2 regions of the Ralstonia sp. 24A2 genome follow, and region 1 is predicted to be linked to the other one. Evidence: riboswitches for the same ligand, from Rfam matches in the RefSeq annotation. Region 1 holds a riboswitch; the other holds the start of a gene.
What was found. A riboswitch is a leader RNA that binds a small molecule or an ion and turns the genes downstream of it on or off. The one in region 1 is predicted to bind glycine.

Region 1 (6,588 bases):
AGTGGGTTGACGCGCGCCGAGCTGGAGCAGGTTGCGGCGGCCTACGCCAAGTCGAACGCGACCATCATCACGTACGGCATGGGCGTGACCCAGCACAATAAGGGCACAGCCAACGTACGCCTGATCGCCAACCTGCTGCTGATGCGCGGCAACTTTGGCAAGCCGGGCGCCGGCATCTGCCCGCTGCGGGGCCACTCCAACGTGCAGGGCAACCGGACGGTGGGCATTACCGAAAAACCGTCGGCCGATTTTCTCCAGCGCATTGAAAGCGTGTTCGGGTTCAAGCCGCCTGCGGAGCACGGGCATGATGCCGTCAACGGCATGCAGGCCATGATCGACGGCAAGGCGAAAGCGCTGATCTGCCTGGGCGGCAATTTTGCAGTGGCGCTGCCTGATCCCGAACAGAGCTTCCCAGCCATGGGCAAGCTGGACCTGAGCGTGCATGTCGGCACCAAGCTCAACCGCTCGCACCTGCTGGTGGCGAAGGAAACCTACGTGTTCCCCTGCCTGGGCCGGACGGAACTTGATATGCAGGCCGGTGGCCCGCAGTCGATCACCGTTGAGGATTCGATGTCGATGGTCCATGCATCGGCGGGCAAGCTGACGCCAGCTTCCGAGCACCTGCGCTCCGAGCCGGCCATCGTTGCGGGGATGGCCAAGGCGACGTTGCCGCACAGCAAGGTGCCCTGGATGGAGCTGGTTGCCGACTACGACAAGGTCCGCGACCTGATCGAGAAAACCATCCCGGGCTTCGACCGCTTCAACGAGCGCATCCGCACGCCCGGCGGCTTCCGCCTGCCGTTGCCGCCCACCGAGCGCCAATGGCCAACGCCCACCGGCAAGGCGATGTTCTCCGTGTACGGCGGGGTGCGGGAGGACGCCGATGTCCTCGGCGGCGAAGAGGTGCTGCGTCTCATCACGCTGCGCAGCCATGACCAGTACAACACCACCATCTACGCGCTGGATGATCGCTATCGCGGCGTGTTCGGCCGGCGCGACGTGCTGTTCATGAACGAGGCTGACCTTGCCGCACGCGGGCTCGAACATGGCGACCTGGTCGACATCGAGACCATTGTGTCCGGCCGGAAGCTGCGTCTGGAGAGGATCACGGCCATCGCTTACAGCATCGCGCGTGGGTCTGTGGGGGCGTATTACCCAGAAGCAAACGTGCTGGTGCCGCTGGATTACATCGACAAGGAAAGCGGCACGCCGTCTTACAAGTCCGTGCCTGTTCGGGTGCTGCGCTCTGAGGCGCCTGTATCCGCACCCGCTTAACACCCAAACGGATCGGGCCGGGATAGTCCTGGCCCGATCCGCTGTGGCGGTCGCGATCAGTGCAGCGGGCAATCGCGCGCGATCACATCGCCGATCATCGCAGCCGTGGCCCCGGAAAGCGTCCACCCGAGGTGCCCGTGGCCCGTGTTGTAGAACACGCGCGCATGCCGCCCGCGACCAACGCGCGGCATCATGTCAGGCATCATCGGGCGCAAGCCTGCCCACGGCACCACACGCGACGTGCCGATGGCAAAGTTGCGGCGCGTCCAGGCCACCAGGGGCTCGATGCGGTCAGCGCGGATGTCGCGGTTGTAGCCGTTGAACTCCGCCGTGCCGGCCACGCGGAAGCGGCCCGCGCCCAGGCGGCTGGTGACGATCTTCGCGCTCTCATCCAGCAGGCTGACCCACGGTGCGCCTTGCACGCTGGCCTCATCGTCCAGATGCACGGTGATCGAGTAGCCCTTGACCGGATACACGTTGATGCGGTCGCCTACCATCTGCGCAACGTGCCGGCTGCCGACGCCCGCGCAGACGACCAGCGCATCGGCGGCAATCTCCTGCACGACGTTGGCCGCGCTTGTGGAGAGGCGGTCGTCCAGTGTGGTCTGCAGCAGCAATCGCACGCCGCGTTCGGTGGTTTCCACGTCGCGCACGTCTACGCCTTGCATGAAGCGCACGCCGCGTTTCTCGCAAGCCTGCGCGAGGCCGCGCGTGAACTTGTGGATGTCGCCCGTGGCGTCCGACTCCGTGAAGTAGCCGCCGTAATAGTTGCCGCGCAGCGTGGGCTCGATGGCGGCAATGTCTTCGGGGCTCACCGCATGGCGCTCAAGCCCGCCGGCAACGAGCAGGGCATTGGCTTTACCTGCTGCGGTAAAGCTCGCCTTGTCGTGATAGACGTGCAGGATGCCGCGCCGCTGCAGGTCGAAATCGATCTGCTCGCGCTCGGCCATCGCAAACAGGTGCTTGCGCGCTTCGATGGCCATGCGCGTGGTCTCGATGGTGTTGCGCCGGTAGTGGGCAATGCTGGCCACGAACTCGCCGATCCACGAATACTTGTGCCACGACGGCTTGGGATTGAGCAGCAGCGGGGCGTCGTTGCGCAGCATCCATTTGATGCCTTTGAGCAGCGTGCCGGTGCTGTTCCAGACCTCGGCGTTGCTGGCGGAAAGCTGCCCGCCATTGGCGAACGAAGTTTCCATGGCCGGATACAGATGCCGGTCGAGCACCGTGACCTGATAGCCGAGTTGCGAGAGCGTGTAAGCAGTGGTGACGCCGGAAATACCGGCGCCGACGATGACGATGTGCGTCATGGCGGTCCCTATGGAGTGATGTCATGACCGGACGATCCGGTCGGCTCACCCCATCTGTCTTGGGACCTGAGAGCTTGGGCACCCGCAGCATGCGTGCCTTCCCCTTCGGTGGGCATGCGCGTGCATGCCTCTCTCCAGATTCGCAGTCGACGCCACAGTCCTTTTGCCTGAGAGTTTCCGGGGTGGTTGCTCCATCGGCGCCGGGCTTAGGTTTCAACCCGGTCTCTCCTGCGGCGTGTTGCGGCGGTGCGTGTTGCGCCCGCCGCGCGTGCGTGCTGCCAGTGGAGGCAGCGGGCTGGAGTGTGTCACGGGTTGTGACGTTCGGCAAGCCGGGCGATTGCGGGGGTGGCGTGCCGGCTGAATGCTATGCTGCGCAGCCAAGCGATCTGGGCGTCGCATTTCTACCCATTGACCAACATGGACGCGCCCGCAAGAGCACCAAGACAGAAGAGGGGATGATGGAGTCAACACCTGCACAGCAGACCACCGATTCGACGCGCGCACCGCTTGCCATTGCAACGTTGCTGCAAGCTGGTTTTGCCGTCACTTACGCGTCGGCTTACTGGGAAATGGTGCGCACGGGATCAATGTCGTTGCTGACCGCGCTGATTTCTTTGCTGGCGTGCCTGTTGCTCTATAGCGGCGTGGTGCGCCACTTGATGGGCAAACCTGCACAGTGGAGCGCGATGCTTGCAGCGGTGGGGCTGGTGTGGTCGTTTCTCAAGTGGGGCTCGGGGAATCTGTGGTCGTATCCGTTCCTGCTCGGCACCGTGATCGGCACGGTGGCTTGGGCGTTGGCGCTCAAGGCTTCGCGGCGCGTGGGCCGCTGAACATCCTATGCGTTTGACACGATGGATTGCGCATATCAAGGACGCGCTCGCCGGTCGCAGAGAATCGGCTCCTGCTATCGATAGTGGCCAGGCGCGCAGCGCCGCCGAGATCGACGCGCTCATCGCCAAGCTCAGGCAGCAATCTCCGGATACGCGCCGCGGCGCCAACGTCAGCCTGACCGATCTGGGCATCGACGATGCTTTCGTTCCGCCGTTGGTGGCCGCCACGCGCGACGCCGATGCGTACTTCCGCGCGAGCGCTGTCCATGCGCTGGCGGACTACGACCTCGGCCAATATCCGCAAGCCGAATCCGCAGTGCTGCATGCGCTGACGTACGACATCGAGGCGGACGTCCGCGCCGCAGCCGTGCTCACCCTGGGCATGCAGTCGGAGGCAGTCGCGCATATGCACCTGCCCGCATGTCTCCAAGCCCTCAAGGATCCGAGCGCCGAGGTACGGCGTGAGGCGGTGCAGGTGCTGGGGCGTTGGTCGTCCGAGCCCGTGGTTGCCGCATTGCGCGCACGGCTGCATCTGGATACCGACGTCGACGTGCGCATCTGGGCAATCCATGCACTCGCCAGATGCGACACCGCCAATGCGATGCCGGATCTGTTTGCCGCCGCGGCAGATCTTGAAGGCAGCGTGCGCGCCGCTGCATTGGGCGCGCTATGCGAATGCCTCGACACAGAAGACACCACGTTGCGCGACCTGCTGCTGGCGGCTTTGTCCGACCCCGTGCCGGAAGTTAGGCGGCAGGCGGCTGAGGGCCTGCGTTTCGGGCCGCCGCAGGTGCTGCCGGCATTGCTGGCGGTCGCCAACGACCCTGAGCCTCGCGTGCGGTTGGAGGTCGTCATTGCGCTGGGCAGGCAACGTGATGCACGGGCGGTCGCCGCGATTGCGGCGCGCGTGTTTGACGAGACGGATGAGGAGGTGCGCTACTACGCCGTCGGTTCGCTCGGTGAACAGCGTGACGCACGTGCCACGCAACACCTCATCACCGCGTTCCAGACACCCGCGCTGGGGCACCGCGTGCGTTGGGGGGCGCTGTGGGCGCTGGGTGATTGTGGTGATTTCACGGCGATGCCGGCGCTTCTCACAGCGCTGCGTGACCCCAATGCCGAATTCCGCGCACGCGCTGCCGAGTCGATCGCCATGTTGCAGAGGGGCTCGCATGCAGATGCCGAGCCGGCATTGCTGCCCGCGTTGACGCAAGCCCTGCAGGACGACGATGACAACGTGCGGGAGCAAGCCGCGCAGGCATTGGCAGCGATTTACCCGTTACCAGCGCTGCATGCTTTGCTTTCCGGTCTGCCCGAACGCGATTCTGCTGCCACCCACGCACTACAAAGCGTGATTGCCGCACGCGAGGAGGAGACCGCCGCAACGCTGGCTGCAACGCGATCAGGCCGGCGCGGCACGGTGCATTACGAATAGTCGTCACGCGACACGGTATCGATCGGTACGACGATGCTGCTCCAGCCGCCCGGCGGTGAACGTGTTCTGGTAGGCTGCAAAACCTTACCGTCTTCATTGCACTCGACCCGATGCCAACCCCAGAACCGCAAGCCGTTGCTGGCCCCGTGACCCGCAGCGCAATCTTCATTGTCGCCACCCTGAGTCCGGGTGCAGAACACGCCGAGGTTGTCCGAGCATGGTGCGCCGACGTTGCCGCGCTGGTCCGCTCGGTCGGCAAGCGTGTTCCGGCTGGTCAACTGTCGTGCGTTTGCGGCTTTGGCTCGGATGCGTGGGATGCATTGTTTGGCGCACCGCGGCCAGCGTCGCTGCATCCGTTCCGCGTGTTCGGATCGGGGGAACGTACCGCTGTCGCAACGCCGGGCGATCTCCTGCTGCATATCCGCGCAGACCAGATGGATCTCTGCTTTGAACTCGCCACGCAGCTGATCGGCCGGCTGGGCGCGGCGGTCAAGGTGGTCGATGAGGTGCATGGCTTCCGCTACTTCGACCAGCGCGCCATGGTCGGCTTTGTTGACGGCACGGAGAATCCAGAAGGCCGCGAAGCCGTTGATTTCACCGTGATCGGTGATGAGGATGTGCCTTTTGCTGGTGGGAGCTACGTGCTCGTGCAGAAGTATCTGCATGACATGGCCGGGTGGAACGCACTTTCCGTCGAGGCGCAGGAACGCATCATCGGGCGGACCAAACTGTCCGACATCGAACTGGATGACGACGTCAAGCCGTCGTGGTCGCACAGCTCTCTGACCACGCTTGAGGAAGACGGGCGGGAGGTGAAGATCCTGCGCGACAACATGCCATTCGGCCGCCCGGGTTCCGGCGAGTTCGGTACGTACTTTATCGGCTACGCCCGCTCGCCGGCTCCGATCGAGCAGATGCTCGAAAACATGTTCGTCGGCCGCCCGCCCGGCAACTATGACCGCTTGCTTGACTACAGCCGGGCAGTCACGGGCAGCCTCTTCTTCGTTCCCTCTGCAGACTTGCTGGAAGCGCTAGCCGAGCGCGGATCTGATGCCGGCAGCGCTTGAGGCGCGGCATCTTTGACGGCACTCTGTACCGCACGGATCAGCCGCGTGACCGCGTGACCGCGTGCCGCGCTGACATCTGATCTGCAGCGCAGGTATGTTCGGGGTCAATTTGAAGAGATGCGGTGCTTTTATCCGTCTAATTCAGCGATTGAATGTCAGACTGCACAAAGAATCGAAAGGTATCGCTTTAAAGCCCGGTTTAATAAGGTGTTCGCAAGGGAAATACAACACGCTGTCTAAAGACGAAATCGCCTCGGTCGTTGATCGGGGGCGACACCGGGATATCGATTTCCGAGTCTTTGACGCTGGCCGACCGCATTGCACGGTCAGCCAACAAAACAGCGGTACAACTTTCCAAGCGAGAACATCATGGGATTCCAACAAGGGTTGAGTGGCCTTGACGCTGCGTCCAAGTCGCTGGACACGATCGGCAGCAATATCGCCAATGCCAATACCGTCGGCTACAAGAAAGCGACGACGGTGTTTGGCGATGTGTATGCGCGCTCGCTGGTCGGCGCGTCGGACAACCAGATCGGGCAGGGTGTGAACGTGACGCGTGTGTCGCAGTCCTTTACCCAGGGCAATGTCACGCGTACGGGCAATCCGCTGGATCTCGCGATCAACGGCACGGGCTTCTACCGCATGGTGGACCCGGGCAGCGGTCAGGTGTC
Region 2 (6,588 bases), on a different contig from region 1:
GAACAGCAACACGACACACATGATGCAGCGTGTTATCAGCGCTTTCTGATTTTTCGATTTCCTCAATTCATTGCGATTGACATACAAATCGACGGAACAAATTCCGCGATTTATCCAGACTCTGCGGCCGCCGATACAGCGTTTGAATCGGCACTGAATTCGATTTTCATTTCCGCAGAGGGATTGACATGAACAAGGCATATCGCGTCGTTCGCAACAAAGCGACCGGCACATGGACGGCGGTTTCAGAAATTGCACGCGGGCACGGCAAGGGGCGCGCTGCAGTGCGTGCAGTCAGTTCTGTCTTAGTGGCGGGCGCGGCAGCTGTCTTGGCACCTAGCGCAATGGCGCAGTTGGTGGAGCAGGATCCCTCCAGTGGGACGATCACCATTGGCAGTGGCACCGGTGGATCAGTAGTCAACATTGCAAACGAACTTGGTGAGAGCCGCCGCCTGACGAACGTTGCCAATGGCCGGGATACAACCGATGCAATCAACTACGGCCAGTTCTCATCAGTCAACAACGGCGTTGCCAGGGCACTGGGCGGCGGCGCGGCAATTAATTCCGTTACCGGCGCTGTCACCGCTCCGACGTACAACCTCTACGCAGACCCGACGGACCCCACCGGGGCAACGGTGTACCGCGACGTCGGCAGTGCATTGGGCAACTTGAACAACCGCATCAAGGCCAATGGCGACAGCATCACCAACATCATCAATGGCAAGGCCGGTCTGGTGCAGCAAGCAGATGCCACGTCCGAGATCACCGTGGGTAAGGACACCGGTGGCACGGCCGTGAACTTTGCCGCGGGCAAGGATGCTGACGGTAACGCCATCACGCGCAAGCTGACCAACGTCACGGCAGGCACGGAGGGCACCGACGCTGTCAACGTCGGCCAACTCAACGGCGTCAAGGCGACGGCGGAGCAAGCCGCGTCAGACATTGTCAATGCCAACACGCTCAACGCGGCCAATGCAAAAACCGTATCGGACGCATTGGGCGGCGGCTCCACCGTTGGCGAAGACGGCAAGATCACCGCGCCGACGTACTCGTTGGCCACCAGCACCGATAACCCGGCCAAGACGGATTTCCACAACGTCGGCGATGCGCTGGGCAACCTCGATACACGCACCAGCCAGAACACGACGGACATCACGAACCTGAGCACGCAGATTGGCAACGGCTCGATCGGCCTCGTGCAACAGGCGGATGCCTCGTCCGTGATCACCGTCGCCAAGGACACCGCTGGCGACAGCGTGAACTTTGCCGGCAAGGATACCGACGGCAACGCCATCACCCGCAAACTGACCAACGTCACGGCAGGCGAGGCGGATACCGATGCCGCCAACGTCGGTCAGCTCAAGGCGGTCGGCAAGCAGGTGGCGGATCTGGACGCCAACGCCGTCAAGTACGACGCCAACGGCAACGTTGATCTGGCACGCAACGGCAAGCCGGCGCAGATCAAGAACGTGGCCAATGGCACCGAAGACGGCGATGCGGTCAACCTGGGCCAACTGAAGCAGTCCGGCCTGGTCAAGGACGACGGTTCCCTCGCCAACGTCGTGACGTATGACGACGACACCAAGTCGAAGGTCTCGCTCGGCGGCGCCAGCGGTACGACCTTGACCAACGTGGCGGCAGGTGCCGTGGCGGCGGATAGCATGGACGCGATCAACGGCGCCCAGCTGTATGCGACCAATCAGGCGGTTGCCTCGGCATTGGGCACCTCGCTGGGCGGGAATGGCGCGATCATCGCACCCAGCTACACGGTGGGCGGCCAGACCTACAACAACGTTGGCGATGTCTTCAAGAACCTGGACGGCCGGCTCACCGGCGTGGAGCGGGGCGAAGGCAGCGGCGGCAACGGCGGTTCGAGCGACCCCAGGTTCATTGGCAGTGGCAGCGGTAACGCCAACGTCGGTGACAAGGAGAACGCGCAAGCCACGGGGACGAACGCCACGGCAGCCGGCGCGAAGGCAACGGCTTCGGCAAACAACAGCGTGGCAATGGGCGCAGGCTCGACAGCCTCGCACGAGAACAGCGTGGCGGTGGGCGCGGGCTCGGTGACGGATCGCACTGACTCGGTGTCAGTTGGCGCTGTCGGCCAGGAACGCGCGATTACCAACGTGATGGCCGGCACGAAGGACACCGACGCCGTGAACGTCCAGCAACTCAAGAGCGAGACCGCCAAGGTCCAGCAAAGCGTCGACACGCTGCAAAGCCAGGTCAACCAGCGCTTCGATCAGCTCGACAACCGCGTCAATCGCGTTGGCGCCATGAACGCCGCCATGACAACGATGGTCGCCAGCGCCGCCGGCCTGCAGACCGACAACCGCATGGCGATCGGCACCGGCCTGTACCGTGGCCAGACGGCCCTGGCAGTCGGCTACCAGCGCAAGGTCGGGTCGCGTGCCACGGTCACGATTGGTGGCTCCACCGCCGGTGGCTCCGAGTACAACGTGGGCATTGGTGCAGGCTACGGCTGGTAAGCCGTTGATGCATTGGAGGTGTAGCAACGGGCGCATCGGCTTTGGCCGCTGCGCCCTTTCTTTTGGTGGATGCCTGCGCCGACATGCTGGCCGGATGCCCGCACTCGTTTGCGCCCCGCGCTTTCCTCCGCAGTCGTTACACGGCTTACGCGCGGTTACACGAAGGCCGTAAGCGCGCTGGCAACACGGTTCGTTATAGCCAGGACAGCGGCTAAATCCATCGGTCGCCCGATCACCACCTGGAGAGAACACCATGAACCGCATCGTCCAAATTCTGGCTGTGTCCGCCGTCACCCTGGCCGCTACTACCGGCGCCTTCGCCCAAACGCAGTGGCAGAAAGATCACCCGCGCCGCGCCGAGGTGAACCACCGTCTCGCCAACCAGAACAAGCGCATCCACAACGAAGTGAAGGAAGGCGAAATCACCAAAGGCCAGGCCAAGGCGCTGCACAAGGAAGACCGCCAGATCCGCCAGGAAGAGCGCGACATGGCCGCTCAAAATGGTGGCCACATCACCAAGCAAGAACAGCGCACCCTGAACCAGCAGGAAAACAAGGTGAGCCGCCAGATCGGCAACTGATCACCGGCTGACCAACGACCCGCACACCGGCCACACCCCGGGGCATGGCGATACCGCCAGCGCCCCGAGGGTGTGGCCGTTGTCTTTGGCCTTTCCGCTTTTGACGTTCCTGCCCTAGATGGCGCCTTGAATTTCTGTTGCAGGGAGGAAAAAGGAAGGGAAACTGTCTGAGCGAAGCGAGTTTTTCCCTTCCCCTCCCTGCGACAGAAATTCAAGGAAGGGGTCGCCATCTCGGGCGCGCCTTTCTTTGCTTACTTTCTTTGGCAAGACAAAGAAAGTGAGTCAGCCCCGGCAGGGGATGGACCACCAGCAATAAACCCCAGCCTAAGACCACCCTCACCCCCAATTGACAATCCCTCCCCCCTTCCGTAAATTCCGCCCATCCATCCGGGAGAGCGTGCCCGCCGCACACGGCAAGGCACCGCCGAAGGGGTAGCACCCAAAAACTCTCAGGCACCAAGGACCGGGCGGATCGGCCAGACATGCGTCTGACCGCACTCTGGAGAGCTGGCGCCGCACGACCACTGCGGGCGCCCACCGAAGGGGCTCACGAACGGCGCGCACCGCTATGCGCCCCGCTCGCAATCTCTCAGGTACCAAGGACAGAGGGGCCATCTGCGCGGCTTGCATCTTCATGGCGTCACCATGAGGCATCAGGCTGCGCAGGTGGCCTTTTTGCTTTTCTGGTCCCGAATAACGCGCCACGCCGAGGCCACCGGCGGCGCCCAAGCCGAGAGATTCCATGACGCTCCAACACACGCCGCTCAACGCCATCCACCGCTCGCTGGGCGCCCGCATGGTCGACTTTGGCGGCTGGGACATGCCCGTCAACTACGGCTCCCAGATCGAAGAACACCACGCCGTGCGCCAAGACGCCGGCATCTTCGACGTCTCGCACATGTGCGTGGTCGACCTCACCGGCGCGCGTGTGCGCGATTTCCTGCGTGGGCTGCTCGCCAACAACGTCGACAAGCTGCAGACGCCGGGCAAGGCGCTCTACAGCTGCATGCTCAACCCCAAGGGCGGCGTGATCGACGACCTGATCGTCTACTTCTTCCGTGAAGACTGGTTCCGCCTGGTGGTCAACGCCGGCACCGCTCCGACCGACCTGGAATGGATCGTCGCCCAGAACGCCGCTGCTGGCACCAACGTGACCATCACGCCGCGCCGCTCCGACAACAACGCTGGCACCGAGCCGCTGGGCATCGTCGCCGTGCAGGGCCCGAACGCCCGCGCCAAGACCTACGCCGCGCTGCCCGGCACGCAGGCCGTGGGCGAAGCGCTCAAGCCGTTCAACGCAGGCTTCGTCACCGTGGATGGCGTGGGCGAGATCATGGTCGCGCGCACCGGCTATACCGGTGAAGATGGCTTCGAACTGGTGGTGCCCGCCTCGCAGATCGCCGGCGTGTGGGAACGTCTGCTGCAAGCCGGCGTGCGCCCGGCGGGCCTCGGCGCACGCGACACGCTGCGCCTGGAAGCCGGCATGAACCTCTACGGCCAGGACATGGACGACCACGTCTCGCCGCTCGACGCGGGCCTGGCCTGGACGGTCGACCTGCAAAGCGAACGCGACTTCACCGGCAAGGCTGCGCTGCAAGCCGGTGGCCAGCGCGACCAGTTCGTCGGGCTGATCCTGCGCGACAAGGGCGGCGTGCTGCGCGCCCATCAGAAAGTCATCACCACCGCTGGTGACGGCGAGATCACCAGCGGCACCTTCAGCCCGAGCCTGTCGCTCTCCATCGCGCTGGCGCGCTTGCCCAAGGATGTGGCCCTCGGCACCGACGTGCAGGTCGAGATCCGCGACCGCAAGTTGACCGCGACTGTGGTTAAACTGCCGTTCGTGCGCAATGGCAAGGCGCTGGTCAGCTGAGTCCCGAATTCCCCTATTCCAATATTTCTGGAGAACCTTTCATGAGCAACATCCCCGCCGATCTGAAGTACACCGAACACGACGAGTGGATCCGCGTTGAAGCCGACGGCACGCTGACCATCGGCATCACCGACTTCGCGCAAGACGCGCTGGGCGACATCGTGTTCCTCGAGCTGCCGGACGCTGGCCGCGCCGTTGCCAAGGACGAAGCGATTGCCGTGGTGGAATCGGTAAAGGCGGCTTCCGACATCTACGCACCGGTGTCGGGCGAAATCGTCGCCAAGAATGAGGATGCTGCTGGCGCACCGGAGTCGGTCAACGCCGACGCCTACGCCGCGTGGCTGTTCAAGATCAAGCCGACCAACGCCGACGACGTGAACGCCCTGCTGTCGGCCGAGCAGTACACCGCCAAGATCGGCTAAGCCGGTCTTTCAAGCCGGTGCGCGCGCGCTGACCTGCGCCGCGCATCGGCTTTTTGCTGCATTGCCTGAATTTCGAGCCCTTGCCATGAACGCTCCGCACCCCGCTTCCTCGGCGCTTGCTGCCGAACGCCCCACCCTGGCTGACCTGGAGGCGCGCGACGCCTTCGCGCACCGCCACATCGGCCCGTCTGCTGAAGAGCAGGCCACGATGCTCAGCACGCTGGGCTACGCCAGCCGCGCCGCGCTGATCGACGCCGTGATCCCGCCCGCCATCCGCCGCCAGGACGGCATGCCGCTGGGTGAATTCACGCAGCCGCTGACCGAAGAAGCGGCACTGGCCAAGCTGCGCGGCATCGCCGGGCAGAACCGCGTGGTCAAGAGCCTGATCGGCCAGGGCTATTACGGCACGCACACGCCGGGCGTCATCCTGCGCAACATCCTCGAGAACCCGGCCTGGTACACGGCCTACACGCCGTATCAGCCGGAAATCTCGCAGGGCCGCCTGGAAGCAATGCTGAACTTCCAGCAGATGGTGATCGACCTGACGGCGATGGACATCGCCAACGCGTCGATGCTGGACGAAGCCACCGCCGCCGCTGAGGCGATGACGCTGCTGCAGCGCATCGGCAAGTCGAAGTCGACCGTGTTCTTCGTGGCCGACGACGTGCTGCCGCAAACGCTGGAAGTCGTGCGCACGCGCGCCGAGCCGATCGGCGTGCAAGTGGTAACCGGCCCGGCGGCTGAGGCTGCCAAGCACGATGCCTTTGGCGTGCTGCTGCAATACCCGGGCGCCAACGGTGCGCTGCTGGGCGATCTGGCAACGTACCAAGCGCTGACCGATGCCGTGCACGCTGCGGGCGGTCTGGTCGTCGCCGCGGCTGACCTGCTCGCGCTGACGCTGCTGGCCGCGCCGGGCGAATGGGGTGCCGACGTCGTGATTGGCAACACGCAACGCTTCGGTGTGCCGTTCGGTTTCGGTGGCCCGCACGCTGGCTACATGGCCGTGCGCGATGCGTTCAAGCGTTCGATGCCCGGTCGCCTCGTTGGCGTGACGATCGATGCGCAAGGCAACTCGGCCTACCGCCTCGCGCTGCAGACGCGCGAGCAGCACATCCGCCGTGAGAAGGCCACCTCGAACATCTGTACCGCGCAGGTGCTGCTGGGCGTGATGGCATCGATGTACGCCGTCTACCACGGCCCGCAGGGCCTCAAGCGCATCGCCCAGCG

Region 2: linked by a shared signal. The riboswitch ahead of gcvT (glycine cleavage system aminomethyltransferase GcvT) and the one ahead of ACS13N_RS17515 (D-amino acid dehydrogenase) in region 1 are both predicted to bind glycine.

What each region holds. Positions count from the first base shown of each region.
Region 1 is NZ_JBPVZD010000003.1:8,931-15,518, reverse strand. It holds gene ACS13N_RS17520 (FdhF/YdeP family oxidoreductase) at 1-1,275, shown strand, start outside; gene ACS13N_RS17515 (D-amino acid dehydrogenase) at 1,332-2,585, opposite strand; glycine riboswitch at 2,731-2,826, opposite strand; gene ACS13N_RS17510 (hypothetical protein) at 3,041-3,415, shown strand; gene ACS13N_RS17505 (HEAT repeat domain-containing protein) at 3,423-4,850, shown strand; gene ACS13N_RS17500 (Dyp-type peroxidase) at 4,961-5,917, shown strand; gene flgE (flagellar hook protein FlgE) at 6,287-6,588, shown strand, end outside.
Region 2 is NZ_JBPVZD010000002.1:374,695-381,282, forward strand. It holds partial or broken gene ACS13N_RS06575 (ESPR domain-containing protein) at 189-317, shown strand; gene ACS13N_RS06580 (YadA family autotransporter adhesin) at 330-2,489, shown strand; gene ACS13N_RS06585 (hypothetical protein) at 2,743-3,069, shown strand; glycine riboswitch at 3,448-3,545, shown strand; glycine riboswitch at 3,559-3,685, shown strand; gene gcvT (glycine cleavage system aminomethyltransferase GcvT) at 3,812-4,939, shown strand; gene gcvH (glycine cleavage system protein GcvH) at 4,981-5,361, shown strand; gene gcvP (aminomethyl-transferring glycine dehydrogenase) at 5,447-6,588, shown strand, end outside.